3 regions of the Methylobacterium sp. Leaf89 genome follow, and region 2 is predicted to be linked to each of the others. Evidence: predicted binding sites of a transcription regulator. Region 2 holds the regulator's gene; each other region holds the start of a gene.
What was found. The regulator PhoB, encoded in region 2, activates phosphate uptake and scavenging genes when phosphate is short. The targets are predictions, from matches to a motif close to TGTCATNNANCTGTCAT.
Positions count from the first base shown of each region.

Region 1 (10,622 bases), on a different contig from region 2:
GAAGCCTCCCTCGCCCTCGCGCGGCCGGGAGCCGCCGCCACGGCACAGGCCGGCGGCTCCGGGGCGGCCCCGCCGGTGGCCGAAGGCGCGGCCCCGACGGCCGAGGCGGCGCCTGCCCGGCCGACCCTCGCCCCGGCACGGACCGAAGCGGCCGAGGCCGCCGCGACCTCCGCCCGGACCTCCGTCCCGGCCCCCGCCGACGCGGGCGCCTACGCCCTCGACCCGCTCATCGCCCGCCTGCGCACCGGCGCGGGCCCGGCCCGGTCCGGCGCGGGCCGCGCGGTCCTGGTGATCGAGGCCGTGCCGGCCAGGCGGCTGGAGGCGGGCCTTGCCGTCAGCCTCGGCAGCAGCCTCGCGGCCGGCGCCGCGAGCGTCGTGGTGCTCGATCTCAACGGCCCCGCCTGCGGTGCGGACGAGGTGGGCCTCACCGACCTGGTGGCGGGCGAGGCCGCCTTCCTCGACGTGATCCAGTCGATCCCCGGCTCGCGCCTGCATGCGATCCCGCGGGGCTTCGTGGACGCGGCCATCCTGGCCGAGGAGCCGCAGGCCCTGGCGATCACCCTCGACGCCCTGGCCCAGGCCTATGACTGGGTGGTGTGCCGCCTCGGCACGCCGCAGGCCCGCACCGCCCGCGACATCTTGGCGGTGGCGGGCAGCCTCATGGATACGGCGATCGTCGCCTCGGACCGCGACCCCGAGGATGCCGACCTCCTCGACCTCTACGCCCTGGCCGAGGCCTCCGGCGCCGCCCAGATCCTGGTGGCCCAGGACCACGCCGCCGCGGCCCTGGCCCCCGAGGCGCCCGCCTTCGCCGACGAGGCGATGCCCCTGCGCCTCTCGGCCGCCTGAGCCGGCCCACCCGGGCGTCCGTCCCGCCGGCACCGCCCCCCGCATCCGCGAGGGGCGGTGCCGCGCGTCCGGCGGGACCCCGCTACTCCGCCGCCGCCCGGCGCCGGCGCAGGCGCGTCACCAGGGCCATCAGGCGCGGGTCGCGCTTGATGCGCCGCTTGAGGCGGGCGGCCGCGACGGTCCGGAGGGCGAAGGCCTGGCCGCGCAGGGTCACCGGCAGGGCGACCTCGCCCAGTTCGATGGTCTCGTCGCAGATGCTGCTCTTGTAGCGGGCCTCGCCCACGCCGAGGTCGAAGGTCCGGCGGCCCCGGGCCGTCTGGTCGCCGATGAGGTGGTGCAGCAGGATGTCGCCGGGGCTCGACCGGCTCACGGCCGGGTCGGCGTCGAAGGCGGTGAACATGCCGCTGTAGCGCTGGGCGTCGACCGCCCCGGCGAAGACCGCGAAGATGCGGCCGGTCTCGGTGGCGACGAGGGCCGTCACCTCGAGGACCGACCCGCCCGCCGGGGAGGCCGCCCGGGCGAGGAAGTCGCGCACCGCCGGATCGGCATAAGGGTCGGCGAGACCCATGGCGGCGAAGCGCGCGGCCTTCTGGGCGTAGAACGCGGCGAGAAAGGCCTCGGTCTCCTCGGGGGTCTCTGCGCGCCGGCAGGCCACGGGCCCGAAGGCCTCCACCAGCTTGCGCTCCTTGGCGCGGAGCTTCTTGCGGGCGTCGCTGCTGAAGACGCGCTTCAGCGTCGCGTCCGGATCGGGGCCGAGGATCAGCCCGTAGCCGTCGCTCGGGGCCGGCTCGGCCCGGTGATGCAGGGGATTGGCCGCGCCGTCCCAGAAGCGGGGCTGGTGCGAGAGGGCGAAGACGTCGATCCCGGCCTCCCGGCCGAGCCGGTGCAGGGCCTCGGCGAGGTCCTCCGGGGGCATCGCCGCCGCCTCGCGCGAGGCGAAGAGCGGCATGTGGTAGTTGGCGTGCTTCGCGCCCACCACCCGGGCCACGGTCGCCCCGCCCTCGCGGGCGACCACGAGGGGGAGGAGCACGCGGGGACGCCCGGCCGCATCGCGCAGGACCACGATCCGCAGGTCCGCGCCCGGCGCGGTCCGGGCGAAGGCCGCGACCCAGTCGAAGCGCTGGTAGGGCGTGGCCAGCACGGCCGGATCGGCCTCCAGGGCGCGCCACAGGGCCTCGGCGGCGGCCAGATCGTGGAAGACCTCCGCGGCGAGGCGGGGCCGCACCCGTGCCCGCATCGCTCCGGCTCCGGTCAGTTCATGGGCGAGAACGGCCATGCCATCATCCTTGCCATCATCCTGGGTGACCGGCGGATCGGGATCCGCCGGACGTCTGGGCCGACCCTGGCCCCACAGCCCTTAACCCGGCGGTGACGCCGGGGCGCCACGCTCCCGCTGTCTGCGCGCGTGGGTAACGAAACCTTGCCGGTTGGTGTGGTCCCCTGGGGCGAGGCCGAAACGGATTCACCATGTCCGCTCCTGAGACCCCCGCGACCCAGACGTCCGCGACGCAGCCCCCTGCCGCCCCGGCGCCCCCCTTGAGCCGACGCCACCGCCTGTTCGCCGCCGGCTTCCGGGCCATCGCGGCGAGCCGGGCGGACCTCTGGCTCGGGCCGGTGGCGCGCGGGCGCGGGCTGATCCTGACCTTCCACCACGTCCGCCCCGGGCGTCCGGGGCCCTACGACCCCAACGGGCTCCTGGCCATCACCCCGGATTTCCTCGACCGTACCCTGGCGCTGGTGCGCCGGCGCGGCTTCGAGATCCTTGGCCTCGACGCCCTTCCGGAGCGCCTCGCCGCGGGCGGGCGCCCCTTCGTCGTGCTCACCTTCGACGACGGCTATCGCGACAATGCCGAACACGCGGCCCCGATCCTGCGGCGGCACGGGGCGCCCTGGACGCTGTTCGTCACCAGCGACTTCGCGAGCGGACAGGGGCGCCTGTGGTGGCTCGAACTGGAAGAGGCGATCCGCCGCCTGGATCGGGTCCGGGTGCCGGAGGCGGGCCTCGACCTGCCGGCCCGCGACGCCCACGAGAAATCCGCCGCCTTCGCGGCCGTCTATCGGCGGCTGCGATCGGGCCCGGAGGCGCGGCTCCTTGCGGGTATCGCCGCCCTCTGCGCCGAGGCCGGCCTGGCGCCGGGGCGCATGGCCGGCGGGCTCTGCCTGTCCTGGTCCGAGCTGCGGGATCTCGGCCGCGACCCCCTCGTCACCTTCGGCGCCCACACGATCAGCCACCCGATGCTGGCCAAGCACGGCGAGGCCGTCGCACGCCGGGAGATCGCGGAGGGGCGGGCGCGGATCGCGGCCGAACTCGGCCGCCCGGTCACGCACCTGTCCTACCCGGTGGGCGATCCGACCTCAGCCGGCCCGCGCGACTTCGCCCTCGCCCGGGACCTCGGCTTCGCCACGGCGGTCACGACCCGGCCGGGCCACCTCTTCGCCGCCCATGCGGACCACCTGCACGCGCTGCCGCGGGTCTCGGTGAACGGCCACCACCAGACGGAGGCCGCGCTCTCGGCCCTGCTCTCGGGGGTGCCGTTCCTGGCCTGGAACAGGGGCCGCCGGCTCAACGTCGCTTGAAGCCCTCAGCGCCGGCGGCGGTGTCGGCGAGAGGCGCGGCTCTCGCCGCCCGCGATGGCGAAGCTGACGCTCTGGCGGCCGTGGCGGGCATGGCGGCCGCGCCGCGTGCGATGGCCGATGGAGGCGATCGCCGCCCCCGTCGCCGCGGCGCTCGCGGCGATGCTCTGGGGGATCGCCGCCAGCGCGTTGGCGACCTCGGCCGAGGCGGCGCCGGCGGAGACGCCGCCGGCGACGTTCCTGGCGGCCGGGCCGAACAGGGCGAGGCACTGGTTGTAGGCGAGGTCGTTCTTCAGGCGCTCGCAGTCGGAGACCGAGCGGGGCGCCCCCTGCGCCTGCGCGGGACGCACCGCCAGGAGGGGGAGGGCCGACAGGATCGCGAGGCCGAGCAGAAGCGAGGGCGTGCACAGGCGTGGCATTGAGCGGGACGACGGCCTTTTAACGAATGACACGGCGCGTGTCTGGCGCCCGAGTGCGGCGAAAACCCGACGCCGGCCGCCGTTTTCTTGCCGGTCCGGAGGTTCTCCCCGGTTCCAGCACCCTCAGCCCCGATCCCCGGCGTCGTTCTTGCCCATCCAGCTGATGAGCGGCATCAGCGGGAAGATCCAGGCGATGCCCAGCAGGGCGTAAAGCACCGCCTGCACGGCCGCCGGGGTCTCGGAGATCCGGCTGTCGGCCAGCGCCATGGCCAGCGGCGCGTAGATGATGATGAAGGCCAGCATCACGATCGTGCCGATCAGCGAGCGGGTGCGGCGGCGCATCGGCCTGGTCCTCGAAGCGAACGGGTGTCTCCCAGGGGGGTAGAGCGCCGGGCGAGCGATGGCAACGGCCGGGCCCGCGACCCTTTTCGCATCCCGCCCCGGGGCTTCTTTCCAGGCTCCTTGCCGTAACCCTTCGCCTCAGAGCTCCGCCGAGCGGTTCGACAGCTCCATCCGCAATTGCCGGGCGGCCTCCTGCAGGGCGGCGTCGCGGCGGCGGCGGGGCCGGGGCACCGTCACGGGCATCTCGGCCGCCAGCCGGCCGGGGCTGCCGGCGAGCACGACGACCCGGTCGGCAAGGGTCACGGCCTCGTCGATGTCGTGGGTCACGAACAGGATGGTCTTGCCCGTCGCCGCCTGGATGCGCTGCAATTCATCCTGAAGGCCCTCGCGGGTGAAGCTGTCGAGCGCCGAGAACGGCTCGTCCATGAGGAGCACGTCCGGGTCGACGGCCAGCGCCCGGGCGATGGCGACGCGCTGGCGCTGGCCGCCGGAGAGCTGGTGCGGCCAGCGCTGGCCGAGGTCGCCGAGGCCCACGAGGTCGAGCATCGCCTGCGCCTTGGCCAGGCGCTCGGCCTTGGACAGGCCGCTGCCCTCGAGCCCGAAGGCGACGTTGGCGACGACCCGCCGCCAGGGCAGCAGCCGCGCATCCTGGAAGACCAGGGCCATCGGCGTGCGGCAGTCGGGGCGGGCGCGGAGGCGCACGGTGCCCGAGCTCGGCTTGGCCAGGCCGATCAGCACGCGCAGGACGGTGGACTTGCCGACCCCGGATTCGCCGACGATGACGAGGAACTCGCCGCGGGCCACGTCGAGGTCGAGGTCCTCCAGGATGACGGTCCGGGTGCCGGCGCGCGCGTAGGCGAGGCTCAGGCCCGCGATGGAAATGATCGGCTCAGGCGTGATCGATTCGGGCATCTCAGGCGCGCCACCGTAGGAGCCACCCCTGGAGGGCGACGAAGGCCGTGTCGAACAGGCCGTAGAGGGCGGCCATGGTGAGCATATAGACGACGACGATGTCGGTGGAGAGCAGGCTGGAGGCCTGCATCATCCGGGCGCCGACGCCGGGCACGCCGAAGATCTCGGCGGCCACCACCGCCATCCAGGCCTGGCCCAGCGCCGTGCGCAGGCCGACGAGGATGCCCGGTGTCGCGGCCGGGAGCAGGATCTTGGTGAGCCGGGACCAGGGCGAGCCGAAGCCGAAGGCCTGCGCCACCTCGACGAGGTCGCGGTCGACGCCGCGCACCGCCCCCTGCGTCGCGAAGAAGACGATCCAGAACACGCCGATGGCGATGATGAAGACGGCGGCCTCCGGCTGGACGCCGAACCAGATGATGGCGAACGGCACCCAGGCCAGCCCGGGAATCGGACGCAGCAGGCGCACGATCCAGGCGGTGGCGGCTTCGAACCAGCGGAACATGCCGCTGAGGAGGCCGAGGGCGATACCCGCCCCCGCGCCGACGGCGAGGCCGGTCACGTAGTGGCTCAAGCTCGACAGCACCGCCTCACGCCAGACGCCGAGGCGCACCTCGTTGAGGAAGGCGGCCGGGATCGTGCTCGGCGGCGGCAGGAAGGCCGGGTTGATCAGGCCGAGGCGCGGCATCGCTTCCCAGAACAGCAGGAAGGCGAGGAGTCCGGCCGCCGCCAGGGCGGTGGAGCGCAGGGCCATCATGGCCGGCGCCCCGGCAGGCTGCGGGCCGGACCGGAGCGGGGGCGGTGCCGCGGTAGGAGGGGTCTGGGGGTCATCGGGCTCGTGGGTTGTGAAGGCATCGCGGCGCAGCCGGCCGGAGCGGATGCGGAGGGACGGGTGAGGGCATTCAGGCCCCGCCAGAGGCGGCGGCGCGGGTCCGCGGCCTCACGACGGAGGCGGTCTCGCGGGACCGGCCGGGCGCTGGGCCACCCTGGGCCGGGCCGGTGGAGGCGAACAGGCCGGTGGAGGCGAACAGACGGTGACGCCCTGCAGGCCTCCGCAGCGCCGCGATCGCGCCGGGTGCGCCGACGCGGCCGGCGCGGCGCGCCCGCGCCAGGGCGACGTCGTCATCGTCGCGGAGGCCAGCCAAGCCCGCGACCGCGTGATCCGCGTCGCGGAGGCGCCGTGCGAACGGGTCGCCGATGAAGCCGGCCGTGCCGGTGAGGAAGACGCGCATGGGGTCCCTGGCGGCCGTCCGAACCGGGTCGAGCCTGTCCCCGACCTACACGCAGCGCCGCGCGACCTCAAGAAAGCAGGGGGCCGCCCCCATAGGCCCGCCGCCCCGGAGGCCGTTGGGGTCCGTCATCGCTCCCGGGGGCTCCGTCGGCGATTGTCCCGGCGGGGGTTCGTCGTGCCGGAAACCCGCTTGCACCCCCCGTCATCCCGGGGCCGCGCCGCTCCGGATCCAGACACACAGGTGTGCAGGACCATCGACGGGCGGCGACCCTGGATCGCACGCCGCTGCCCCTTCGGGTCCGGGCTCGCCTGCGGCGCCCCGGAATGGCGGCGCGTCCTCCCCTGCGATCACCCTATCCACGGGGGGCCGCGTCGGGCTGGATCGACCCCTGGGAACAGGGGGGTGGGACGCGATGCGCCCTCGTCGTCAGAACACGTGCCGCAGGATGACGAACAGCCCGCCCGCCAGGGTGATGGCCGCCGGCAGGGTCAGCACCCAGGCAAGCGCCATGTTGCGCACGGTGGCGACCTGCAGGCCCGAGCCGTTGGCCGCCATGGTGCCGGCGACGCCGCTCGACAGGATGTGGGTGGTGGAGACGGGCAATCCGTAGAGCTCGGCCAGCCCGATGGTGCCGGCGGCCACCATCTCGGCCGAGGCGCCCTGGGCGTAGGTGAGGTGGGTCTTGCCGATGCGCTCGCCCACCGTGACGACGATGCGCTTCCAGCCGACCAGGGTGCCGAGGCCGAGCGCCAGGGCGACGCAGACCTTCACCCAGGTGGGGATGTAGCGGGTGCCGTCGTTGAGCAGGCCCTCGTAGGCCTTGAGTACCTTGCCCTCGGCCTCCGGGAAGCTGGCGCCGGCGGCCGGCAGCAGCCGCACCGCGTCGGCGGCGAGGTACATGTCGTTGCGCAGGTTCGGGGTGGCGGCGGCCGGCACCTGGCGGATCGCGCCGTGGCGCTGCACCGAGGCGGCGATGTCGTCCGAGAGGGCGGCCAGCGCCGCATAGACGGCGGGGGTGTTCAGCGCCTTCGTCCGCAGGGCCTCGCCGACCTGGGCCCGGGCGGCCGCCGCATCGGGACGGGCCGCACCCGCGGCCCGGGCGGCGAACACCGTGCGGGCGTCCCGCGACTGCTGCACGAAGACCGGCGTCATGTCGTCCGACATGGTGCGGTTGAGGGCGTAGGCGGTGGGGGCCGCGCCGATCAGGATCAGCATGATCAGGCCCATGCCCTTCTGGCCGTCGTTGCCGCCGTGGAAGAACGACACCAGGGTGCACGTGAGGATGAGGAGGCCGCGGATCCAGAGCGGGGGCGGGGCCTCGCCTGCGGGGGCCTCGTAGAGGTCCCGGCGCCGGACCACCGCCTTCATGGCCACGAGCAGCAGGGCCGCCAGGACGAAGCCGAGGACGGGTGAGAACAGCAGCCCCTCCAGCACCGTCACGGCCTGTCCCCACTCGACCCCGGAGGTGCCCTGGCCCTCGGGCGCCATCAACTGGTTGGCGAGGCCGACGCCGATCACCGAACCGATCAGGGCGTGGGAGGAGGAGTTCGGCAGGCCGAGCGCCCAGGTGCCGAGGTTCCACAGAATCGCGGCGATCAGCAACGCGAAGATCATCGCGTAGCCGGCGGACGAGCCGACCTGCAGGATAAGCTCCACCGGCAGCAGGGTGACGATGGCGTAGGCCACCGCGCCGGAGGACAGCATGACGCCCAGGAAGTTGAAGGCGCCGGACCAGATCACCGCCACCACCGGCGGGAGTGCGTGGGTGTAGATCACCGTCGCCACCGCGTTGGCGGTGTCGTGGAAGCCGTTCACGAACTCGAAGGCCAGGGCGATCAGGAGGGCCAGGGCGAGGAGGGCGAAGGCCCCCAGCGCGAGCGGCGTCTCGCCGACCGCGTTCATGTCGTGGATCAGGCTGTAGCCAGCATAGGCGAGGCCGCCGAGGAGGACGAGGGCGAAGGCCAGGAGGCCCGAGACGGGGATGCGGCCGTCGAGGTTCGGGCCCGGGCGGCGGCCCGGTTCCGCCTGCGGCACCGGGCGGAGTCCGGGGGCGATCGCATCGGCCATGATTCGGGTCTCCCGGCTGGGCGATCGCCGCTGCGGGTCGATCCCGGCAGGATCCCCGCGCGTCCCGGGCTCTATGACGGTTCCGTCTCAGGACGATGACAGCCGGTGGCCTCCTGGCAGCGGCCGGGATGAAACCCATTCTTGGTTCGTAACGGCTGCCGGCCCGGCCCGCAGCGGCTCAAGAAAGCGGCCCGAAACCTGTGCGCTGCAACACACACATGCATCAGCACTTGTTTGCCGAGGGGCAAACCCCAGATATAACAGCATCATGACGCTGTCGTGTCCGGTCTGGCCGCGCTTCCGACCTGCGCAAGGTCCGCGATTCTTCCCATTCATGTCCGCGGGTCGCCCGCTGTGTCCATGCAGGGGAGAGGCCCTCCCGAAGGCGACACGCTCCCGATCCGTCACACGCCGCAGGGCCCCGCCCGCGAAAGCCAGTCCGCGAGTCATTCGATCCATGAACCAGCTTGTCCGCATGTCACAGGTCGGCGAGGCCGATGCCATCGCCGAACCCTCCGCCGAGTTGCGGGTGCCGTTCGCGCAGTCCGGTGCCTTCGTGTGCAAATTCATCATCGGCGAGCCCAACGACCGCGCCGTCTGCTGCGGCGCCCCGGCGCCGGACGGCAAGAGCTGGTGCGCGTTCCACCGCCGCATCGTGTTCGAGCCGGCCCGGCCCGGCCGCCTGCGCTGATCCGCAGACGTCCCATCGCGCGCTCACCCCAACCCCGTCGGTCCCCCGGCGGGGTTTTCCTATGCGGAACCGGTCGCATCCTAGTCGTCGCCCTCCTCCTCGTAGGGGCGATAGGTGCGTAGGCGCCGGCCGTCGGGGAACTCGACGCTGCGGGACCGCACCACGAGGTACCCGGCCTCCTGGGCCTGGCGGATCCGGCGGGCCCGGTCGTCCTCGTACCCGAACGGGCCAGTCGATTCCGGGACGACGCCGTAGCTGTAGCGCATCACCGGCGGGCGCGTCGTGACGCGCCGGACGGCGGGGTCCTGGCGGTCTTGGGCGCGCGCCACCGTCCGGACGGCAGGACGACGCGCCGGGGATGCCGTTGGGCGCGCGACCCGCACGCGTGCTTGGGTATTCCCACGCGCGCTTTTCGGCGTCCGGACCGCCGCGTGCGTCGGGCGCCGCGCCTCGGCAGGCGCCGCGGCCGCCTGCTCGGGCGCCTCGGGCTTGGTGACCGGAGCCTTGGTCTGCGAGGATTTGGCCAGCGAAGCCTTGGCCAACGGAGCCTTGGCCTCGTCGGTCCCCCGGGGCGGCGGGTCGGTCCAGGTCCGCCCGGAAGCGGAGGACGGTGGCGTCTGCGCATGCGCCAGGACGGGCAGAAATCCCAGCATCAGAGCGAGGAACCCGAGGCGGCGGAGGGCTGCGAACGTCATGGGAATCTCCCAACGAGTCTTACGCTGCAATCGATGTTCATGCCGCGCCAAGATCTGCGGACCGTCCACCGGCGGAAACTTGGCGGATCGGACGCCGACATTGGCCCCGTCACGGGAAACTTAGCGAAACCTTAAGAGTTCGTCCACGTACGGCAACCACCTGGGTGCCGCAGGACACAGCTGTCCGCGAGGGCCCGGCATCTGGCCTCGCCGCTCCAGGCATGGGAAAGGTCGGGCAACCCGGCATTGCCGTGGAGCCCCCCGCGACCATCTTCGTTGACGCTCCACCGGCGTACCCGGCATGGAGAGGAGAGCCATTTCATGAGACGACTTCCGTCGGTCCTTGCCCTCGCGGCCAGCACGGCCTTCGCCGCCCAGGCGGCCCTCGCGCAGCCCGCCGCCCCGGCGGCGCCCGCGGAGGCAGCGCCCCCTGCGGCCCCGCAGACCTTCGAGAGCCCGATCCAGAACGGGAAGGGCGAGCCCATCGGCAAGATCATGATCCGCGACGGCGCCAGCTCCCTGGTCATGCGCGTGACGATCCAGCCCGGCGGCCTGCCCCCCGGCTGGCACGGCATCCACTTCCATGCCGTGGGCGATTGCTCGGACACCGCGAAGTTCGAGAAGTCGAAAGCTCACGTGAACCACGACCAGAGCAAGCACGGCCTGCTCAATCCCGAGGGTCCGGACGAGGGCGACCTGCCGAACGTCTTCGCCAATGCCGACGGATCGGTGAACGCGGAGGTGTCGAGCGAGACACCGCTGACCGGCGAGGGTGCCCTCAAGGACGGCGACGGCTCGGCCCTGATCATCCACGCCAACGAGGACGATCACACCACCCAGCCCA
Region 1 covers NZ_LMML01000003.1:210,806-221,427, forward strand. Annotated here, with positions in the region: gene ASF18_RS01430 (exopolysaccharide transport family protein) at 1-849, shown strand, start outside; gene ASF18_RS01435 (GNAT family N-acetyltransferase) at 932-2,086, opposite strand; gene ASF18_RS01440 (polysaccharide deacetylase family protein) at 2,386-3,426, shown strand; gene ASF18_RS01445 (hypothetical protein) at 3,432-3,842, opposite strand; gene ASF18_RS01450 (DUF2842 domain-containing protein) at 3,966-4,184, opposite strand; gene ASF18_RS01455 (ABC transporter ATP-binding protein) at 4,323-5,096, opposite strand; gene ASF18_RS01460 (ABC transporter permease) at 5,098-5,850, opposite strand; gene ASF18_RS01465 (hypothetical protein) at 5,996-6,325, opposite strand; gene ASF18_RS01470 (inorganic phosphate transporter) at 6,752-8,392, opposite strand; gene ASF18_RS01475 (GcrA family cell cycle regulator) at 8,850-9,083, shown strand; gene ASF18_RS01480 (hypothetical protein) at 9,164-9,778, opposite strand; gene ASF18_RS01485 (superoxide dismutase family protein) at 10,100-10,622, shown strand, end outside.
Region 1: ASF18_RS01470 (inorganic phosphate transporter) is a predicted target of PhoB. The motif match lies at 8,650-8,666, and genes of this name have one in related genera.

Region 2 (10,622 bases):
ATCGGCTCGGGCGGCGGCATCAAGCAGATCCAGGCCAAGACCGTCGATTTCGGCGCCACCGACGCGCCGCTGAAGGGCCCCGCCCTGGAGAAGGACGGCCTCGTCCAGTTCCCGACCGTCATGGGCGGCGTGGTCACCGTGGTGAATATCCCGGGTGTCGAGCCGGGCAAGCTGAAGCTCACCGGCGAGGTCATCGCCGAGATCTACGCCGGCAAGATCGCCAAGTGGTCGGACGCCAAGATCGCCAAGCTGAACGAGGGGCTGAAGCTCCCCGACGCCAACATCACCCCGGTCTACCGGTCCGATGCCTCCGGCACGACCAACATCTTCACCACCTACCTCTCCCAGGTCTCCGAGCCCTGGAAGAAGGAGTACGGCGCGGCCACCACGATCAGCTGGCCGGTGGGCCAGGGCGGCAAGGGCAACGAGGGCGTCACCGCCACCGTCAAGCAGGTCCCGAACGCCATCGGCTACGTCGAGTCGGCCTACGCCAAGCAGAACAAGCTGAGCTACGCCCTGATCCAGAACAAGGCCGGCAAGTTCCCGCAGCCCGACGACAAGGCCTTCCAGGCCGCCGCCGCCAGCGCCGACTGGAAAGCCGCCCCCGGCTTCGGCATCTCGCTGACCAACGAGGGCGGCGAGGGCGCCTGGCCGATCACCGCCGCCACCTTCATCCTGGTGCACAAGGACCCGGCCGACGCGGCCCGCACCGCCGAGGTGCTGAAGTTCTTCGACTGGGCCTACAAGAACGGCGACAAGCTCGCCGTCGACCTCGACTACGTGCCGCTGCCCGACACCGTCGTCAGCCAGATCCACGACGCGTGGAAGGAGATCAAGGGCAAGGACGGCAAACCCGTCTTCAACATGTAGGCCCGTCCTCACCCGGGAAGCCGAACCTCGCGGGCGCTCCGCCCGCGGGGCCAGGGGGCGAGCCACCGCGCCCCAATGACTGCGACCGACGGGCCCGGCGTCGCGATGCCGGGCTCCCCCTTCGCCACCCCCTATCGCCACCCCTTGGCAACGATCCGGTGATCCCCCCTCGCGCCGACGACCGGCGCAGGGTAGGACGCCGCCCGGTGAAGAGAAGACATTCGGATGGCCGCCTTGACTGACCAGATCGCCCTGACGCGGGGCCGCGCCGCGGCCCGCAAGACGCCCGGCGGCCTCGGCGACAGCCTGTTCCGCGCGGCCTCCTACGGCGCGGCGATCCTGGTGCTCCTGTTTCTGGCCGGCATCCTGGCCTCCATCGCGTACGGCGCCTGGCCGGCCTTCCGGGAATTCGGCCTCGGCTTCATCACCTCCAGCGTCTGGAACATCGGGCAGGAGCAGTACGGCGGCCTTGTGGCCATCGTCGGGACCCTGGCCTCGGCCGTCCTCGCCCTGCTGATCGGCGTGCCGCTCTCCCTCGGCATCGCCGTCTACCTGACGCAGCTCTGCCCCGGCTGGGCCCGCAAGCCCGTCTCGATGACCATCGAGCTCCTCGCCTCGGTGCCGAGCATCATCTACGGCATGTGGGGCCTGTTCGTGTTCGCCCCGCTCTTCGCCCGCTTCGTGCAGGTGCCGGTGTCGAACCTCGTCGAGGGCATGCCGATCGTCGGCACCCTGTTCTATGCCCGCGTCCCCTCGGGCGTCGGCATCCTCACCGCGGGCATCATCCTGGCCATCATGATCGTGCCCTTCGTGGCCTCGATCACCCGCGACATGCTCGACCAGATCCCGACGGTGCTGCGGGAGAGCGCCTACGGCATCGGCTGCACCACCTGGGAGGTGGTGCGCCACGTGCTGGTGCCCCAGGCCTCGGTCTCCATCATCGGGGCCATCATGCTGGGCCTCGGCCGGGCGCTCGGCGAGACCATGGCGGTGACCTTCGTCATCGGCAACGCCAACCGCCTCTCGGGCTCGGTCTTCGACCCGGGCTCCACCATCGCCTCGCGCATCGCCAACGAGTTCAACGAGGCCGACGGCATGCAGCTGAACGCCCTGATGGCCCTCGGCTGCATCCTCTTCGTCATCACCTTCTTCGTCCTGATCGTCGCGCGCCTCCTCACCCGCCGCGCGAAGGTCGCCTGAGGCCAGCCTCACCGAGTCGTCAGGAGCCGCATCATGGACGCCGCGAACCCCCTCACCACCGCCGCCCCGGCCCGGATCAGCCGGGTCCGGCCCGGCCGCCGGGTCGCCGACCGGATCCTGATCCTGGCGAGCACGATCGCCACGCTGGTGGGCATCGTCGTGCTCGGCTCGATCCTGTTCATGCTGGTGGTCGAGGGCATCAAGGGCGTCTCGCCGACCCTCTTCACCGCCCCGACGCCGGGGCCCGGTTCCGAGGGCGGCGGCATCGCCAACGCGATCCTCGGCAGCCTGGTGATGACCCTCCTGGCCATCCTGGTGGCGACGCCCGTCGGCGTGATGGCGGGGACGTTCCTGGCCGAGTACGGCCGCAACTCGAAGATCGCCGACGTCATCCGCTTCCTCAACGACATCCTGCTCTCGGCGCCCTCGATCCTCATCGGCCTGTTCGTCTACACGCTGATGGTGCGCCCCATGGGCTCCTATTCCGGCTGGGCCGGCGCGGTGGCGCTGGCCATCATCGCCACCCCGGTGATCGTGCGCACCACCGAGGACATGCTGCGACTCGTGCCCTCGACCCTGCGCGAGGCCGGCGCCGCGCTGGGCGCCCCGCCCTCCATCGTCATCCGGAGCATCACCTGGCGCGGCGCCAGCGCCGGCATCGTCACCGGCATCATCCTGGCCCTGGCCCGCATCGCCGGCGAGACCGCGCCGCTGCTCTTCACCGCGCTTAACAACAACAGCTGGTTCGCCCCCAATCTGATGGGCGGCGTGCCGAACCTGCCCGTGATGATCTACCAGTTCGCCCTCTCGCCCTATCCGAACTGGCAGCAGCTCGCCTGGGCCGGCGCCCTCCTCATCACCGTCACGATCCTCGCCCTGTCGATCGTGGCCCGCTTCGTCATCAAGACCGAGCGGTCGCGCTGACCACCCGCGCGCCGCCTGTCCCCGCCGCTTCGCCCGATAGGATCTTGAACCGATGAACGCCGCCCCCGGGATCACGTCCGCGCAGCTCACCGGACGCCACAAGGCCGACGAGTCCTCACCGGTCCGCATCGCCGTCAAGGACCTGAACTTCTACTACGGCAGCTTCCACGGCCTGAAGTCGGTCAACCTCAACTTCCACGACCGCCAGGTCACGGCGCTGATCGGCCCGTCGGGCTGCGGGAAGTCCACCCTGTTGCGCACCTTCAACCGGATCTACAGCCTGTATCCGGACCAGCGCGCGGAAGGGGAGATCCTCCTCGACGGCCAGAACGTCCTGGATTCCGGGGTCGACCTGAACGAGCTGCGCTCGCGCATCGGCATGGTGTTCCAGAAGCCGACCCCGTTCCCGATGTCGATCTACGACAACGTCGCCTTCGGCCTGCGCCTCTACGAGAAGCTGCCCAAGGCCGACCTCGACATGCGCGTCGAGGAATCCCTGCGCAAGGCCGCCCTCTGGGACGAGGTGAAGGACAAGCTCAAGCAATCCGGCATGGGCCTCTCGGGCGGCCAGCAGCAGCGCCTCTGCATCGCCCGCACGGTGGCCCAGCGCCCCGAGGTGATCCTGTTCGACGAGCCGACCTCGGCCCTCGACCCGATCTCGACGGGCCGCATCGAGGAGCTGATCGAGCAGCTGCGTTCGGAATTCACCATCGTCATCGTCACGCACAACATGCAGCAGGCGGCGCGCATCTCGCAGTTCACCGCCTTCATGTATCTCGGCGAACTGGTGGAGTTCGGGCCCACCACGCGCATCTTCATGAATCCGGAAAAGCGCCAGACGCAGGACTACATCACCGGCCGCTTCGGCTGATCCTCCGCCGGCCGGTCTCGGCCCGCGTCCCCCATCACCGCCAGGGCGGGCCCCGGACAGGCGGGCCCGATCGAGGAGCGAACCCCATGCCCGACCACATCGTCAAATCCTACGATACGGACCTCGAGGACCTGCGCCGCTCGATCTCCGAGATGGGCGGCATCGCCGAGAAGATGATGACCGAGGCCGGCGAGGCCCTGGTGCGCCGGGACGCGCCCCTGGCCCAGGCGGTGATCGCCGCCGACGCCCGCCTCGATACCCTCCAGCGCGAGATCGAGGAGCGGGCGATCCTGCTCATCGCCCGGCGCCAGCCCCTGGCCATCGACCTGCGCGAGACCGTGACGGCGATCCGCGTGTCGAACGATCTCGAACGCATCGGCGACCTCGCCAAGAACGTCGCCAAGCGCGTCGTGGCGATCGCCGACCAGATCCAGCCGCAGAAGATCGTCATCGGCGTCCAGCACATGAGCGACCTGGTGCAGGAGCAGCTCAAGGACGTCCTCGACGCCTATGCCAGCCGCGACACCAAGGCGGCCCTCGACGTCTGGGAGCGCGACGACGCCATCGACGCCCTCTACAATTCCCTGTTCCGCGAGCTCCTGACCTACATGATGGAGGACCCGCGCAACATCTCGTTCTGCACGCATCTCCTGTTCGTGGCCAAGAACATCGAGCGCATCGGCGACCACACCACCAACATCGCCGAGACGATCCACTACCTCGTCACCGGCGAGAACCTCCTGGCCGAGCGCGAGCGCCCGAAGAACGACGCGTCCAACTACGCCACCGTGGACATGCCCGGCGCGGCCTGACCCCCGTGCCGGTCTGATCGAAAGCGCACGATGAGTACGCGTATCCTGATCGTCGAGGACGAGGAGGCCCTGACCCTCCTCCTCCGCTACAACCTCGAGGCCGAGGGGTTCATCGTCGACTCGGCCGCCCGCGGCGACGAGGCGGACCTGCGCCTGCAGGAGCAGGTGCCCGACCTCGTCCTGCTCGACTGGATGCTGCCGGCCCTGTCGGGGATCGAGCTCTGCCGCCGCATCCGCGCCCGGCGCGAGACCGAGCGGCTGCCGGTCATCATGCTCACGGCGCGGGGCGAGGAGGGCGACCGCATCCGGGGCCTCGGAACGGGCGCCGACGACTACATCGTGAAGCCGTTCTCGGTGCCGGAGCTCCTCGCCCGGGTCCGCGCCCTGCTGCGCCGGGCCAAGCCGGCCCACGTCGCCAACCTGCTGGTGGCCGGCGACATCGAGCTCGACCGGGTCAGCCACCGCATCCGCCGGGAAGGCCGCGAGATCCATCTCGGGCCGACCGAGTTCAAGCTCCTCGAATTCCTGATGCAGAGCCCCGGCCGGGTGTTCTCGCGCGAGCAGCTCCTCGACGGCGTCTGGGGCCACGACGTCTACATCGACGAGCGCACGGTCGACGTCCATGTCGGGCGCCTGCGCAAGGCCCTGAACCGCCCGCGCCAGAGCGACCCGATCCGCACGGTCCGCGGCTCGGGCTACTCCTTCGACGAGATGTTCGAGGCCGACGCCGAGTAGAAAGGGCAGCATAAAAGACTTTAAAATTATAACTTATACATCAAATACTAATATTTTATAATATGTAGATTTCTTCGAGTTGTATTCAAGAGGGTATTGATTTTACTGCGGATGAATTCTATTTTTCGAAATGAAATATTTGAAATACAATGTCTGAGAAAGTAAGTCTTCAGGTTATGCTTTGTAGCTTTTATTTATAGCTGCATTTACAAGAGCGGTTTGCAGTTTTGTCATTATGCCAAACGCTCTATCTCGGCGTTTAATTAACGTGGTCTCCGATGGGGATGCAGAAGATCCATGTGCAATCTCATTCCTAGGATCGCACAATTCAAAATTTATAAAAACCTCGTCTTCAAAAAAGGGTGTTGGATCTATTCCCGTCATTGAACACAATTGTTCCAAAACCTCGAACCGCAAATTTGACTTTGTGTCTATCATTTTTCGGAACGCATTTCTATTTATATTGTCTCTTGCCTGCATAACTTGTGGGAGGAGCATGACTGCGGTTTTAGCAGGTGCTCTACCAATTTCCTGTAGTCGGTTTAAATTATATAAGTAATAAAAGGCTGGGTGTAGATCTTTATATTTTACGTTCTTGTAACTTACATGCTCAAGATACCGTTGGAAACACGCGCGGCCAAAGCCCTCCCAATGCGCATAGAGGAGTGGCACCGCGGCTCGGATAAGCACAACTTTAGTTGCAAGATCTGTGCTTCTCATAGTAGTAATTAGTGATGTTAGCTCTTTTCGCCTCCATACAAGATCGGTATCCAGAATCTCCTGCAGGGCGCTCGGCGTTACTGGTTTCACTGCTGAAACCATTCTCTGCCAAATGGAAGAGTTTTTTGAATCCGAGTTGTGCCTCTAACACCACCCTTAGTAAAATCACTGACTTCGGCTCGTGTCCAGAGATCTTTTGCTCTTTGCAATACAAAACCTCCGGGATTGGATTTTCTTAGGATCGCTTTTCTATTTTGAGCAACTCCCAAAAAGATTGCTTCAAAACCTGCTTGGCCAACTTTACCGCTGAAGGTCCCGTTTCGATAACGTTTCAGTATATTTGGCTCACCTGTAGAGTGAACTAAATCGATTGTTTCCTCAAATATTTTTATGAGAGATTGCCAATTGCTTCCATCCTCATCTGCAATTTCTATAACACCGTTATTGAGGTACTCTTCTATATCCCACCTTTTGTCGTAATCGACAAACATGAATACCAAAAAGCGGGTTACGTAGTCCATCAGGGCTTGAGTTTCTATTCCACGTTCGCTCGGCTGCATGATCGCTTTGAAGCGTCGATCGGAGGCAAGTCGTTTGATTTCCGCAAATAGATCTCTGTTGAGCATGACAATTACACAGTTCCTGAGCTCCTGATCATTCGCTTGAGATCCATGACTGTTGAGGCGCTGAAATAGATCGTATTTTGCTTTTGTGTCGCTGGTCTTTTTGAGAATTTGGACGCCAATGCGGGCACGTTTTATTGAGATCTGTTGAGCCGGCGTAAGAGCAGTTGTGCCTGCTGGTCCATCATCCCAAGTAGTATTTGCAAGAGACGGCAAAGTTCTGGTCGCCTGCAGAACTGATGGTTGCGATTTTCTGCCAGCGGAATTTCGCAATAATCCTGCGAATTCAAGAATTGTTGATACTCGTTGCAGTCCATCAATGAGTTCCCAGGCGCCAGATGCCTGTTCGAACACAAATATTGACGGGATAGGAATGCCAATGAGCAGCGACTCTATAAAATGGCTTTTCTGATAAAGTGTCCACCTAAATAGGCGCTGAAATTCTGGATTGACTATAAGTTCATTGTCTCGATATACGTTCATCAGTTCGCCAACGGACATGTCATAAGAATCCGTCGCTACACTAAGTGCGCCGCGCTCAATTTCTTTGTCTAAAGACATAAGGACCTTCTCAGGCAAAAGACGGGTAGCTAAAACTAACCAAGATTCGTCATTGCGAATCAGGAATGGTCTCGTTCGTGCAGCGCTCGCCGTGGCTTGTCACGTGAAATTATTCGGATCGTTGTTCAGGCGAAAATCATCGCGTCGGTGGGCAGGTGGACGGTGAAGGCCTTGCCCTCGTCGACCCAGCCCGGACCGGCGGCGCCGTGGTTGATGCCGTTGGCTTCCTCGGCACTGCCGGCGAAGTGATGCTGGCCGGTCTGGGTGTTGTAGAAGCGCTCCAGGGTCAGGCCGCCGGGGGCGCCCGCATCCGCGTAGGCCTCGAAGGCCACGCCCTCGTACGTGTAGGTCGGCGCCGTCTTGAGGACCTGGTCCCGCTCGGCGACGCTCGTCGTGAAGAAGTGGGCGTTCGAGGCCGTGTCGAAGAACCGGAACACGTCCACCGTGTCGGCGCCCTGGGCCGGGGCCGCCCACGGGGTGCCCTCGTAGGTGAACCACGGCAGCGTCTTTTCGATCTGCGCCTTCTCGGCCGTGCTCGTGGTGTAGAAGTGATCCCCCGTATGGGTGTCGTAGAACCGATAGACCGCCGTGACGGCGGTGCCGGCGACCGGGCTCGTCTGTGCCGCCGCGGCCACCACCGGGGCGGGCGGCGCACCGTACAGGGCCTGGATCCCGGCGATGTCGCCGGCCGCCAGGGTCGTGATGCCCCTGTCGAGGATGGCGTTCATCACCTCGGGCTTGGCGTCGTAATGGTCGAGGCCGAGCGCGTGGCCGATCTCGTGCAACGCCACCAGGGAGAGATCCACGTTCTGGGTGCCGACGATGCGGGCGCCGGAGGCGTGCCAGCCCTCGCCGCTGTCGAAGGTCACCTCCGCGGACTGCATGCGCTGGCCGCTGTAGGAATAGGTGGCGTAGCCCAGGGTCTTGCCGAGCCCGTCGATCCCCCCGAGGGTGAAGTCGATCTGGGCGTTGGCCGTCGCGGCCACCTGCTGGAAGGCGATGTCGGCGGCGGCGGCCCAGGTGGCGAAGGCGGCCTGGAGGAGGCTCACGAAGCCGGTGGGGATCGTGCCGTCGACGGCCCAGGTGACGGTGCCGCCGCCCGTGCCTGCCGCGCCCGTTCCCCATCGCGGACCTTCCAGCGCATAATCCCCCATCGACCGCCCTCCCGTGCGTTCGGGCCAGGGTCGGCGGCAGAGGTTGCGAAATCCTTACCGGACCGGCCGCCACGCGTCGGGGCGGCGCGTCCTCACACGATGCTGCGCACCACGCCGCCATCGACGCGCAGCGCCGCCCCGCTGGTGGCGCTGGCGGCCGGGCTGCAGATGTAGGCGACCATGCTGGCGACCTCCTCGACGGTGGCGAGGCGGCCGATCAGCGAGGTCGGGCGGTGCTCGGCCACGAAGGCGCGGCCGGCAGCGTCGAGGTCGACGGCGCCCCCGGCTCCGCCGTCCTGCCCCTGCGCCATGCTCTTCATGAAATCGGCGACCCCCTCGGACAGGGTCGGCCCCGGCAGCACGCTGTTCACGGTGACGCCGCTGCCCGACACGGTCTCGGCGAGCCCCCGGGCCACGGCGAGCTGGGCGGTCTTCGTCATCCCGTAATGGACCATCTCCACCGGGATGTTCACGCCGGATTCGCTGGAGATGAAGACCACCCGGCCCCAGCCGCGCGCGACCATGCCGGGGGTGTAGGCCCGCGCGAGGCGCACGCCGCTCATCACGTTGGTCTCGAAGAACCGCTGCCAGTCCTCGTCCGGGATCTCGAAGAACGGCTTCGGCTCGAAGATGCCGGTGTTGTTCACCAGGATGTCGACGTCCGGCAGGCCGGCGACCACGCGGGCCGCCCCGTCCGGACTGGCGACGTCCCCGGGCGCCCCGATGAAGCCGGCACGGCCGGTCTCGCGCTTCAGGCGGTCGACGGCGTCGCGGACGCGGTCCTGCGTCCGCCCGTTGATCGCCACGTTGGCGCCGAGTTCGCCCAGGGCCTTGGCGATGGCGTAGCCGATGCCGCTGGTGGAGCCGCTGACGAGGGCGCGCTTGCCGGACAGGTCGAGGTTCATGGGATCGTCCTTCGGAGAGGCACTGATCCGGGTCAACGCGCAGGTCGGGCCCTGGTGCGATCGCGGCGGATGCGTCAGGCGCGGGGCTGGCGCCGCAGGACGCTGGTCACCGCCCCGAGGCTCGCCAGCGCGACGGCGCACCACAGGGTCGCGGTCACCGGCCCGGCCGGCGGGCCGCCCTGGTGCAGGCCGAAGATCACCGCCACCAGGGCCGCGCCGAAGGATTGCCCGGTGAGGCGGGCGGTGGACTGCATCCCGCTCGCCCCGCCGCTGCGGTCCCGCGGGGCGCTGGTGATGATGACCTTGTTGTTGGGCGACTGGAACAACCCGAAGCCGAGGCCGCACAGGGTCAGGCGCCAGGCGATGTCGGGATGCGACGCGCCCGCGGGGAGGAGGGCCGTCGCCGTCAGGCCGGTGGCCATCAGGGCGAGGCCGAGGCCGCCGAGCAGTCCCGGGGCGTAGCGGTCGGCGAGGCGCCCCGAGATCGGGGCCATCAGGGCGATGGCCAGGGGCCACGGCGTCATCAGGAAGCCGGTCTGGGTCTCGGAGAGGTGCAGCACGTCCTGGAAGTAGAAGGGCAGGGCGACGTAGGCCATCATCTGGGCCGCGAAGGAGGCGACCGAGCTCGCCATCGACAGGGCGAAGGCGGGAATCCGCAGGAGGTCGACGGGCAGGAGCGGGCGCGCCAGCCGGGTCTGGGTCCGGACGAACACCGCGCCGAACGCCAGGGCCGCCCCGATCTCGGCCAGCGCCAAGCCTCGGGTCGCCGGGTCGCCGAGGCCGTCGACCCCGATGATGAGGAGCCCGAAGGTCACGGCGTTGAGGAGGGCGCTGCGGAGGTCGAAGCGCCCGCCGCTCCGGGGCGTCACCGGGAGGGTGCGGGCCCCCACCGTCAGGGCGATCAGCCCCACCGGCAGGTTGACCAGGAACAGCCAGGGCCAGCTCGCCACCGACAGGATGGCGGCCGCCACCGTCGGACCAGCGGCGGAGGCCATGGCCACCACCAGGGCGATGTTGCCGACGCCGCGCCCGATCATCCGCTGCGGGTAGATGAAGCGCACCAGGGCGGTGTTCACGCTCATGATGCCGGCGGCCCCGAGCCCCTGCGCGATCCGCGCGGCCACCAGGGCTTCGAAGCTGGGGGCGAAGGCGCAGGCGACGGACGCCGCCGTGAAGACGGCGAGACCGGCGAGGTAGATCCGGCGATAGCCCAGGATGTCGCCCAGGGCGGCCAGGGGCAGCAGGGC
Region 2 covers NZ_LMML01000008.1:31,675-42,296, reverse strand. Annotated here, with positions in the region: gene pstS (phosphate ABC transporter substrate-binding protein PstS) at 1-870, shown strand, start outside; gene pstC (phosphate ABC transporter permease subunit PstC) at 1,096-2,070, shown strand; gene pstA (phosphate ABC transporter permease PstA) at 2,104-2,994, shown strand; gene pstB (phosphate ABC transporter ATP-binding protein PstB) at 3,047-3,865, shown strand; gene phoU (phosphate signaling complex protein PhoU) at 3,952-4,677, shown strand; gene phoB (phosphate regulon transcriptional regulator PhoB) at 4,708-5,412, shown strand; gene ASF18_RS22785 (DUF262 domain-containing protein) at 6,219-7,316, opposite strand; gene ASF18_RS03585 (matrixin family metalloprotease) at 7,442-8,470, opposite strand; gene ASF18_RS03580 (SDR family oxidoreductase) at 8,563-9,375, opposite strand; gene ASF18_RS03575 (MFS transporter) at 9,450-10,622, opposite strand, start outside.

Region 3 (10,622 bases), on a different contig from region 2:
TATCTGGCCGATCTCGGGCCCGATGCGCAGACCGCGATCTTCGCCCAATCCTCCATCGACCTCGCCATGCGCGATGCCTTCCGCAAGATGCGCCGGTTCCTGATGCATGGACACGGACTGACCGAGGACGAAGCGATCTCCCTCATGTCCGTCGCGGTGGATTTCGGCATCACCCAGGTGGTGGACGGCAATTGGGGCGTCCACGCCATCGTGAAGAAATCGATCTTCCCGGTGCGGGTAACCTGATCCGCAGCCTTCGCGCCGGTCAGAGTCGACCGGCGCGCACGGACAGGGGCCAACGGATGTCCCGCTGCACGGTGGGGGCGCCCCAGGCCGCGGCCAGGGCATCCTGGAATGCCGTGATGAGCGCCCGGCCCAACGCCGTTTCCAATGCCCGGACCGCCGACCAGGTCTCCGTGTAGCCGATCAGCTCGGAGCGTCCCCAGGACAGCCTGATGGCAAGTTCTGGCATCGCAACGGCCGGGAAGGGGAACGGGAGCATGCGATAGCCGTCTTCGACGTGGCGGCGCTTGGGCGGCCAATAGGGGCCGAGGGTTCCGCCATAGAAGCGCTGCGTCACGGCATCGATCGCCGCATCATCGATGTGCAGCACCCAGTATGTGATGAGCGCCAGGATGCGCGACCCGTCGCATCTCGGTGTAGAAGGTCGGAAGTTCGAGCCAGTGGGCTGCCTGCGCGACCGGCACGAGGCCGCGCGCGCCGCCGGCTGACCGCTCCGCTCGGCGGGCGCCACGCTGTAGGCGACGCGGGCATGCGGCCTCGCAGGGGCAACCTGCGCGGCGCTCGCATCCGCGGCGATGACGTGTTCGAATCGATCGGCAAGCAGGACTGAGAGCTGCCCGGTGCCGCAGGTGCAATCGAGGGCCACGTACTGCCCCGGCGCGGCATCCGCGAGCGCATCGGCTAGGGCCCCCTGATTAGGTCCGTCGGTGCGCTGCATACTCGGCCGCATGGGCCGAAAAATGATCCTGGAAACACGTCATCGCTGTCAGGCCCTTCTGACTCAAGGGGCCGCCCCGAACCGACCGGGGCGGGTCCCGGTCGCGAGCGCCACGTTCCGAGCGAGAGGCTTGAGCCCGCGATCCGGGCGGTCCGGCGGCTCCCGGTCTTTGCTCGGGGATGTCTCGACCGCACAGACAGATTAACCGAGGCGGAGCCACGGCTCTCGCTGCCGCCTCCCAGCTCGTGCCCTCCGAACGAAGTTATACGGAGCCTGGGCTCAGAACCGGGGCCGGCCCCTCGGAGACGTCGCCCCGAGTTGCCGACTTCGATCGCGTGCGTCAGCAGCTCAGGCGCCGACCTTCCCGACGGCCGAAGACCCGATAATGTGCGGCGCCGGATTCCATCTGGCCGCGATTGACGGCCCGGCGGACATCGGGGTTGCAGCGCAGGTATTCGGCCTCGTCGAAGCCATAGTCCCGTCGGCCGGAGCCGCGGCCGCGGTCCCGGAAATCGCCATCGCGATCGCGATATCCGTCGTCCCTACCCCGATATCCGTCGTCGCGGCCGCGATAGCCGTCTTCGTATCCGCGGTAGGGCTGGGCCAGGACAGGGCTCACCGAGCCGAGGACCGTCAGCCCCAGAACCGCCGCTGCACAGAGTGACTTCATGTCCGTAATTCTCCTTGCCGGACGCGGAAAACGGTTCCGCTTGTGTTTTGGTTCAATCCGCTGCGACGATCCGGCCTTCGAGGCCGAACAGGCGACCGAGACCGCGCACCCGGTTGAGGATCCGATCACCGGGAAGGGAACCCAGGTCCGCGGGAAGGGTCAGCGTCACCCGGCCACTCTCGATGGTGACGGGAATCCGCCCGAGGGCTCCCGCCATGCCGGCCGAGAGCGGAAAGGCGAGGCGCAGCAGGGCGCCGAGCAGACGGGCGCGCTCGAACAGGCGGGGGCCCGCCAGGTTGCGCAGCATCGGGCTCGCCTTCTCGGGGGCGATTCCCTCGTGGCGGAAGTAGATGGCCAGTGCCAGATAGGCCCGGCCTGGATGGTCGATCCCGACGAAAGCCGCGTGGGTGATCACGTTGACGCTCTGCTCGCCGCGGTAATCCGGGTGCGCCCGCCAGCCGATATCGGACAGGAGGCAGGCTGCGTGGCGCAGGCGACGCTCGTCGGCAGTCTCCGGTTGATCGAGGCTGGCGATGAAGCGGTCGCTCCAGGTGATGAGGTCCTCCGCATGGCCCGGCGAGCGGGCACGCAAGGTGTTCAATTCGGCCGCCGCCGCCAGCAGCGGGTCGGCAAGGCGTGCGTCGCGGTCGAGCTGCTCGTAGAGCAGGCCCTCGCGCACGCCGCTGGCGGAGACGGCAAGCTCGCGCGGACGTCCGATCCGGATGATCTCTTCCAGCACCACGGCCCCGTAAGCGAGGAGGGGACGGCGCGCTTCGGAGACGCTCTCCACATCCTGCAGCAGGGCCGCGTCGGTGCGCTCCACCACTTCGAGGAAGTTCAGCTCGTCCGACGGCTCGACGCTGTAGCCGTGCATGACGTGCAGCGGGTATCCCCGGGCCGATTGGTGCAGCCGCGCGAGCGCGCGCCACGTCCCCCCGACGGCGTAGAAGCTGCGCCCGCGCAGGGTCTCCAGCTGGGGCGCCGCCTTCTTCAGGTTCTCGCGGACGATCTTGAGGGCCTTCTTGACCGAGCCGCCCGAGAGATCCTGGAGGGCAAGGCCGCCGAGCGGCATCGTCACGCCCATCCCCACCGTGGCCCCGCGCACATCCACCAGTTCCAGGGAGCCCCCGCCGAGGTCGCCCACGACCCCGTCGGGCGCGTGGAAGCCCGAGATGACGCCGAGCGCCGAGAGCTCGGCCTCGCGCCGGCCGGAGAGCAGTTCGATGCGCTGGCCGCAGGCGGCTTCCGCCGCGGCGAGAAATTCCTGGCCGTTCTCGGCGTCGCGCGCGGCGGCGGTGGCCAGCACGAAGGTGCGCGACACGCGCATGGTTTCGCACAGCACGCGGAAGCGCGCGAGCGCGACCAGTGCCCGGCGCACCGCCTCCTCGTTGAGGCGGCCCGTGGAGAGCACGTTGCGGCCGAGGCCGCACAGCACCTTCTCGTTATAGAGCGGAGTGGGCGCCCGGGTCAGGCCGTCATAGGCGACGAGCCGTACCGAGTTCGAGCCGATGTCGATGATCGCCACCGGCTCGATGTGGTCCCCGGCCCCGGACAAGGGGATGCCCTGGACGGGCGCGGGGCGGGCTGGGTCGAGGCCCATGCGGGCTCCTCTGGACGGTCCGTCAGCCACGCTGCGCGCGTCGGCTCAGGGCGCGCGGGCTCGACTTCTTCGACGACTTGCCGCGCCCGGAGAGGCTCGGATTCGTCATGAAATACTTGTGCGCATTGAACGGCTCCTCCCCTTCGGCAGGTTGGATCCGTTCGCTGGCACCAGACGCCAGTACACGCCAGCTTTGGCGGTTGTCGAGGAGATTGGCCAGCATGATCTGGTCCAGCACCTGCTGATGCACCGTTGGATTGGTGATCGGCAGGAGCGCCTCGACGCGGCGATCGAGATTCCGGCTCATCAGGTCGGCTGACGAGATGTAGACGACGGCCTTGGGGTGGGGCAGCCCGACACCGTTGCCGAAGCAGTAGATGCGTCCATGCTCCAGGAAGCGCCCGACGATCGATTTGACGCGGATCGTCTCCGACAGCCCCGGGATTCCCGGGCGCAGACAGCAGATGCCGCGCACCACGCAGTCGATCTGGACCCCCGCCTGTGAGGCGTCGTAGAGCGCATCGATGATCTGCTGGTCGACCAGCGAGTTGCATTTGATCCAGATCGCGGCCGGGCGTCCGGCCTTCGCGTGGGCCACCTCCGCCTCGATGTTCTCCAAGAGGCGCGGTTTCAGGGTCAACGGCGAGACCGACATCCGCTCCAGCTCGGCGGGCTCGGCGTAGCCGGTGATGAAGTTGAAGATCCGGCTGACGTCCCGCGCCACGGCGGGATCGGCGGTGAAGAAGGACAGGTCGGTGTAAATGCGCGCGGTGATCGGATGGTAGTTGCCGGTGCCGACGTGGCAGTAGGTGACGAGGCGGTCGCCCTCGCGCCGGACCACCATCGACAGCTTGGCATGGGTTTTGAGCTCAATGAAGCCGAACACGACCTGCGCGCCGGCCTTCTCCAGGTTGCGCGCCCACCGGATGTTGGCCTCCTCGTCAAAGCGGGCCTTCAGCTCGACCAGCGCCGTCACCGACTTGCCGAGCTCGGCGGCCTCCGCCAGGGCCGCGACGATCGGCGAGTTCGAGGAGGTGCGGTAGAGCGTCTGCTTGATCGCCACCACGTTGGGGTCGCGGGCGGCCTGGGCGAGGAACTGCACCACCGCGTCGAAGGATTCGTAGGGGTGGTGGACGATGAAGTCCTTCTGTCGGATCGCCGCGAAGACGTCGCCGCCGCTCTCGCGGATGCGCTCGGGGAAGCGGGGGTTGTAGGACTTGAACTTCAGGTCCGGCCGATCGATGCCGACGATCTGCGACAGCTCGTTGAGGGCGAGCATCCCCTCCACGAAGATCACCGCGTCGCTGCTGATCTCGAGCTCGTCGGCCACGAAGGCACGCAGGTCCTCGGGCATCCCGGCCTCGACCTCCAGCCGGATGACGACGCCGCGGCGGCGCTGCTTGAGGGCCGTCTCGAAATGCAGGACGAGATCCTCGGCCTCCTCCTCGATCTCGAGGTCCGAGTCGCGGATGACGCGGAACGCGCCCTGTCCGCGCAAGGCATAGCCGGGGAAGAGCCGCCCGGTGAACAGCACGATGACCTGCTCGATGGCGATGAAGCGGGCGGTTGCATCGTTCTCGGCATCCGGCAGGCGCACGAAGCGGTCGAGCACCGCTGGCAGACGGATCAACGCGCGTAGGGTCCGGCCGTCGCGGGGGCGCACCAGCATCAGTGCGATGGTGGAGCCGAGATTCGGGATGAACGGGAACGGGTGCGCCGGATCGATGGCGAGCGGCGTCAGGACCGGAAAGACGTGGTTGAGGAAGTAGTCCTCCAGCCACGCCTTGTGATCCTGGGTCAGGCCCGCGGGCTCCATGAGCTCGATGCCGACGCCGAGGAGTTCACCGCGCAGCTCGCGCCAGCGCGCCTGCTGGTCGAGGGCGAGGCGAGAGACCTCGGTTCCCACCCGCGCCAGCTGCTCGGCCGGGGTCAGGCCGTCCTGCGAGGGCAGGACGAGACCGGCACGAACCTGGTCGTGCAGGCCAGCGACCCGCACCATGAAGAATTCGTCGAGGTTGTTGGCCGAGATTGAGAGGAACCGGACCTGCTCCAGGAGGGGGTGGTTGGCGTTCGAGGCCTCCTCCAGCACCCGGCGATTGAACTGGAGCCAGGACAGTTCGCGGTTGACGAAGCGCTCGGGCGAGTGGCGCAGGGCGAGCCCTGCCTCCCGCACGGAATCACGCGCCTCCGCACCTGGGAAGCCCTCGGCGGGAGGGAGCGGCAGGTCTCCGGGAGGCGGCAGGTCGAGATCGGCATCGGGCAGGGCATTGGATACGGGCGCCTTGGCATCCGCGAGCGCGTCCCGGATCGTCTTCCCCAGCTGAGGTTTGGAGGCTACCGCTGCGGGCTGCCCGGTCCGCCGGGCGGCGGGCCGGGCAGCCCGCGTACGGCCCTCGGTGACACGCGGGGTTCCGGCATCCGATGCGGTCGTGTCCGAGTCCATGTCCGCCAAGAGTTCGTCTCCTACAGGTCTTCGAGGGTCGGCGTCGTAACATGGGCCGGGCCGGCGTTTGTGACGGTTGCATGACGATCTTCGGCCGTTGGTCGTGTAGCCAGGCCGCCGTCAGATCGGGGCATGATCCCCGGGATCCGTCTCGTCCTCGTCCTCCGGTTCTTCGGCCCCGAAGCCAAGGCGCTCCAGCACTGCCAGCGCCAGTGGCTTGGTGATGCGTCGACCCCGGCTGAGGGCATCCCGGTCCAGGGCGGTGACCACTTCTCGGGCGCGCCCGAGGGAGCGGTCGATCCGCAGGGCCAGAGCCTCCACGATGGCGAGATCCACCACCAGCTGCCGGTCGACGAACAGCTTGACGAGGACCGCGCGCAACAGGGCGTCGTCCGGGGGCAGGATGGTGGCGCCGGGAGCGAGGCGCAGGCGGGAACGCAGGTCCGCCGTCGTCAGGCCCAGCCCCTCCACCGAGGTGGCGGAAGTGACCAGCACCGGGCAGCCCCGTTCGCGCGCGAGGTTGAGGAGGTGGAACAGGGCCGCCTCGTCGCGGGGCGCGCTCCCGTCCGCTCCCACTCGGTCGATGTCCTCGATCACCAGGGCGCCGTTGGAGAGGAAGCGCGGCACCGTCGCAGCGGTGATCTCCGAAGCCTGGGCCGTCCAGGCGTGGGAGCGGGTCGCCCAGATCGAGGCGAGATGGCTCTTGCCGCTCCCCGGTGGTCCGGTGAGCAGGCACACCGTGTCGGGCCAGTTGGGCCAAGCCTCGACCAGCGTATAGGCGGCCTCGTTGGCCGGGCCCACGAGGAAGTCCTCGCGGCCGTAGCGCGGGTCGGCCGGCAGGTCGAAGGCCAGCTGCTTCGGGGGGACGGTGTCGCGGGTTGCCATTCAGGGTTCAGGCTTCGACAGGAGCGCGGGTGCGTCCGCGTAGTAGAGCGGACTCTGGAGGTAACGCTCCAGGACGAAGCGGACCAGCACGCCGATGGACGCCGCCACCGGAACGGCCAGCAACAGCCCGAGGAATCCGAACAGCGAGCCGAAGGCGAGGAGTGCGAACATCAGCCAGACCGGATGAAGACCCACCGATTCGCCCACGAGCTTGGGCGAGATGATGTTGCCTTCGAGGAACTGTCCCACCACGAACACCCCGATGGTCAGGCCGATATGCAGCCAGTCGGAACCTGGCCAGAACTGCGCCAGGGCGACCCCGACCGAGAGCAGGAAGCCGGTCAGCGTCCCCACGTAGGGGATAAAGGTGAGGAAGCCGGCGATCAGGCCGATGAGGACGCCGAAGTTCAATCCGACGAAGAAGAGGCCGACGGCGTAGAAGGTGCCGAGGATGAGGCAGACCAGGGTCTGCCCGCGGACGAACCCCGTCACCGCCCCGTCGATCTCGCGCCCGAGGCGCCGGACCACCGGGCGATGCCGGGGAGGCACCCAGCCGTCGAGGGTCGCGATCATCCGGTCCCAATCGACGAGGAGGTAGAATGCCACCACCGGCGTGACGACGAGGAGCGATGCGATGGAGATCAGCGCTTGGCTGCCCGACCACAAGGATTTCAGGAAGGTCAGGAACCAGGTGCTGCCCTGTCCCACCAAGGTGCCGACCTGCGACTGCAGATCGGTGAGCACGTCGGCGCCTCCCACCCGCTGCAGCAGAGGGCCGGCCCGTTCGGCGAGGATGCCCTGCAGCCGCGAGACCATACCGGGCAGAGTCGCCACGAGGGCGGATACCTGATTGGCGGCGAGCGGCACCACGAGAAGAAGGGCCACCACGAGCCCGACGACGAAGACCGCGAGGATGAGGAGCGAGGCCGAAAGCCGCCCGAGCCCGAGGCGCTCGAGTCGGTCCGCGATCGGGTCGAGGAGGTAGGCCAACGCGAGGCCCGCCACGAAGGGCAGCATGACGTCGGAGAGCAGATAGAGCAGGAGGGCGACGCCCACGAGGGCCATCAGCCCGATCATCGCCCTGCCGCGCATCGGCCGTTCCCCGTTCCAATCGTCGTGTGCGCGACGTCGCCGTTCGCGGATCAACAGTGGGAACGGGAGGGGACGCGGTCAAGGCTGCAGGGCGCATGCCGACGTTTCGCGTGCGCCGCTGTCGGAGCCTCGGCTGCGGACCTTGGTGCGAATCCCCGCGACCTGCGATGCGCTCGCTGCGAGGACGGACTCGCGAAGGCGCGCGGGAGCGGTTAGAGGTCGCGGAACACGGACCTTCGGAGAGCGGCGCGGATGACCGGCGAGCCCAGACACGGAATGACCTACGCGGACGCGGGCGTCGACATCGATGCCGGCAACGCCATGGTCGAGACGATCAAGCCGCTGGTGCGCGCCACGCGCCGGCCGGGGGCGGATGCCGAGATCGGCGGGTTCGGCGGCCTGTTCGATCTGAAGGCCGCAGGTTTCAAGGATCCGATCCTGGTGGCGGCCAATGACGGCGTCGGCACCAAGGTGAAGATTGCCATCGAGACGAACCGGCACGACACCATCGGCATCGATCTCGTGGCCATGTGCGTCAACGACATCATCGTACAGGGCGCCGAGCCGCTGTTCTTCCTCGACTATTTCGCTACCGCCAAGCTGGTGCCGGGGGTGGGCGCCGACATCGTGCGCGGCATCGCGGCCGGGTGCCGGCTCGCCGGCTGTGCGCTGATCGGTGGCGAGACTGCCGAGATGCCGGGCCTCTACGACGGCTCCGATTACGATCTGGCCGGCTTCAGCGTCGGGGCGGCCGAGCGCGGGACCCTGCTGCCGCGCGGCAACATCGTGCCCGGCGATGTCGTCCTGGGCCTGCCGTCCTCGGGCGTCCATTCCAACGGCTTTTCGCTGGTGCGCCGCATCGTCGAGAAGAGCGGCCTGTCCTACGACGATCCCGCGCCCTTCGAGCCTGCCCGGACCCTCGGCGAGGCCCTGCTGGAGCCAACCCAGATCTACGTCAAGCCGCTGCTGGCGGCCCTGCGCACCACCGATGGGATCAAGGCCCTCGCCCACATCACCGGCGGCGGTTTCCCTGACAACCTGCCCCGGGTGCTGCCCGACGGCGTCGGCATCAGCATCGACCTCGACGCGATCATCCCGCCCCCGGTCTTCGGCTGGCTGTCGGAGGTCGGCGGAGTCGCCGAATCCGAGATGCTGCGCACCTTCAACTGCGGCATCGGGATGGTCGTGGTGGTGGCACCCGAGAGCGTAAGCGCCGTGTCGAAGGCCCTCGACCTTGGTGGCGCCTCCCCGGTCCGCCTCGGCCGCATCACCCCGCGTGGGGCCGAGCCCGTGACCTTCGAAGGCCGGCTCGCCTTCTGATGGCGGCCGCGCAGACATCATCGGTCGGAGGCAAGACCCGCGTCGCGATCCTCATTTCGGGGCGCGGCTCGAACATGGCTTCGCTGATCGCGGCGGCCGAGGGGCCGGATTACCCCGCCGAGATCGTGCTGGTGGCATCCAACCGGCCCGAAGCGCCCGGCCTGACCTACGCCGCCGAGCGTGGCATCCCGACCCGTGCCCTCGATCACAGGGCCTATTCGAGCCGGGAGGCCTTCGACGCCGCGCTGAACGCCGAATTGGAGGCGGCCGGCATCGACCTCGTGTGTCTCGCCGGATTCATGCGGATCTTCACCGCCGGGTTCGTCGAGACCTGGGCCGGCCGGATGATCAACATCCATCCCTCCCTGCTGCCGTTGTTCAAGGGCGTGCGCACCCATGAACAGGCGCTCGCCGCCGGGGTGCGGCTGCATGGCTGCACCGTGCATTACGTCGTGCCCGAGCTCGATGCCGGCCCCATCATCGCGCAGGGGGCCGTGCCGGTCCGGCCCGGCGACGATTCCGACGCTCTTGCCGCTCGCATCCTGGTGCAGGAGCACCGGCTCTATCCACAAGCCTTGGCTCTCGTCGCGGGCGGAAAGGCCCGGCTCGATGGCGCGCGGGTGGTATTCTCGGAGGAGGTGCCGGAGGCGGAGGGGGCGCTGCTCAGCCTGTAGGCGGGCAGACGCCGCAGCCGCCTCACGCGTTCGGCAGATGCGTCGCCAGAGCTTCCAGCACCGCCATGCGAACGGCCACGCCCATCTCGACCTGCTCTCTGATGAGCGACTGCGCCCCGTCGGCGATTTCCGAAGAGATCTCGACGCCGCGGTTCATCGGGCCCGGATGCATCACCAGGGCGTCGGGTGCGGCCAGCCGCAGCTTGTCGGCATCGAGCCCGAAATAGCGGAAATATTCCTTCACGGAGGGCACGAAGGAGCCGTTCATGCGCTCGCGCTGCAGGCGCAGCATCATGACGATGTCGCAGCCCTCCAGGCCCTTGCGCATGTCGGTGAAGACCTCGACACCGAAGCGCTCGATGCCGGTGGGCAGCAGGGTCGAGGGTCCGATCACCCGGACCCGCGCACCGAGGGCCTGCAGCAGGATGAGGTTCGAGCGGGCCACGCGACTGTGCAGGACGTCGCCGCAGATCGCGACCCGCAAACCTTCGATCCGGCCCTTATTGCGCCGGATCGTCAGCGCGTCGAGGAGCGCCTGCGTCGGGTGCTCGTGGGCACCGTCGCCGGCATTGACCACCGCACAGTCGACCTTGCGGGCCAGGAGGTGCACGGCGCCGGCCGCGTGATGGCGCACCACGATGATATCGGGCCGCATGGCGTTGAGGGTGGCGGCAGTGTCGATGAGGGTCTCACCCTTCTTCACCGAGGACGAGGCCACCGACATGTTCATCACGTCGGCTCCAAGGCGCTTGCCGGCGAGCTCGAAGGAACTCTGCGTCCGCGTCGAGGGCTCGAAGAACAGATTGATCTGGGTGCGACCGCGCAGGGTGGTGCGCTTCTTCTCGACCTGACGCGAGAGGGCTACGGCGTCCTCCGCCCGGTCGAGGAGGATCTCGATGTCGGATCGGGTGAGCCCCTCGATCCCGAGCAGGTGCCGGTGGGGGAAGCTGGGAGGGGCGGCTGTCATGGTGAGTCCA
Region 3 covers NZ_LMML01000013.1:28,528-39,149, reverse strand. Annotated here, with positions in the region: gene ASF18_RS07875 (acetamidase/formamidase family protein) at 1-246, shown strand, start outside; gene ASF18_RS07870 (SAM-dependent methyltransferase) at 266-973, opposite strand; gene ASF18_RS07865 (hypothetical protein) at 1,302-1,631, opposite strand; gene ppx (exopolyphosphatase) at 1,684-3,231, opposite strand; gene ASF18_RS07855 (RNA degradosome polyphosphate kinase) at 3,254-5,674, opposite strand; gene ASF18_RS07850 (hypothetical protein) at 5,795-6,559, opposite strand; gene ASF18_RS07845 (AI-2E family transporter) at 6,560-7,651, opposite strand; gene purM (phosphoribosylformylglycinamidine cyclo-ligase) at 7,904-8,971, shown strand; gene purN (phosphoribosylglycinamide formyltransferase) at 8,971-9,645, shown strand; gene ASF18_RS07830 (aspartate carbamoyltransferase catalytic subunit) at 9,668-10,612, opposite strand.
Region 3: ASF18_RS07855 (RNA degradosome polyphosphate kinase) is a predicted target of PhoB. The motif match lies at 5,744-5,760, and genes of this name have one in related genera.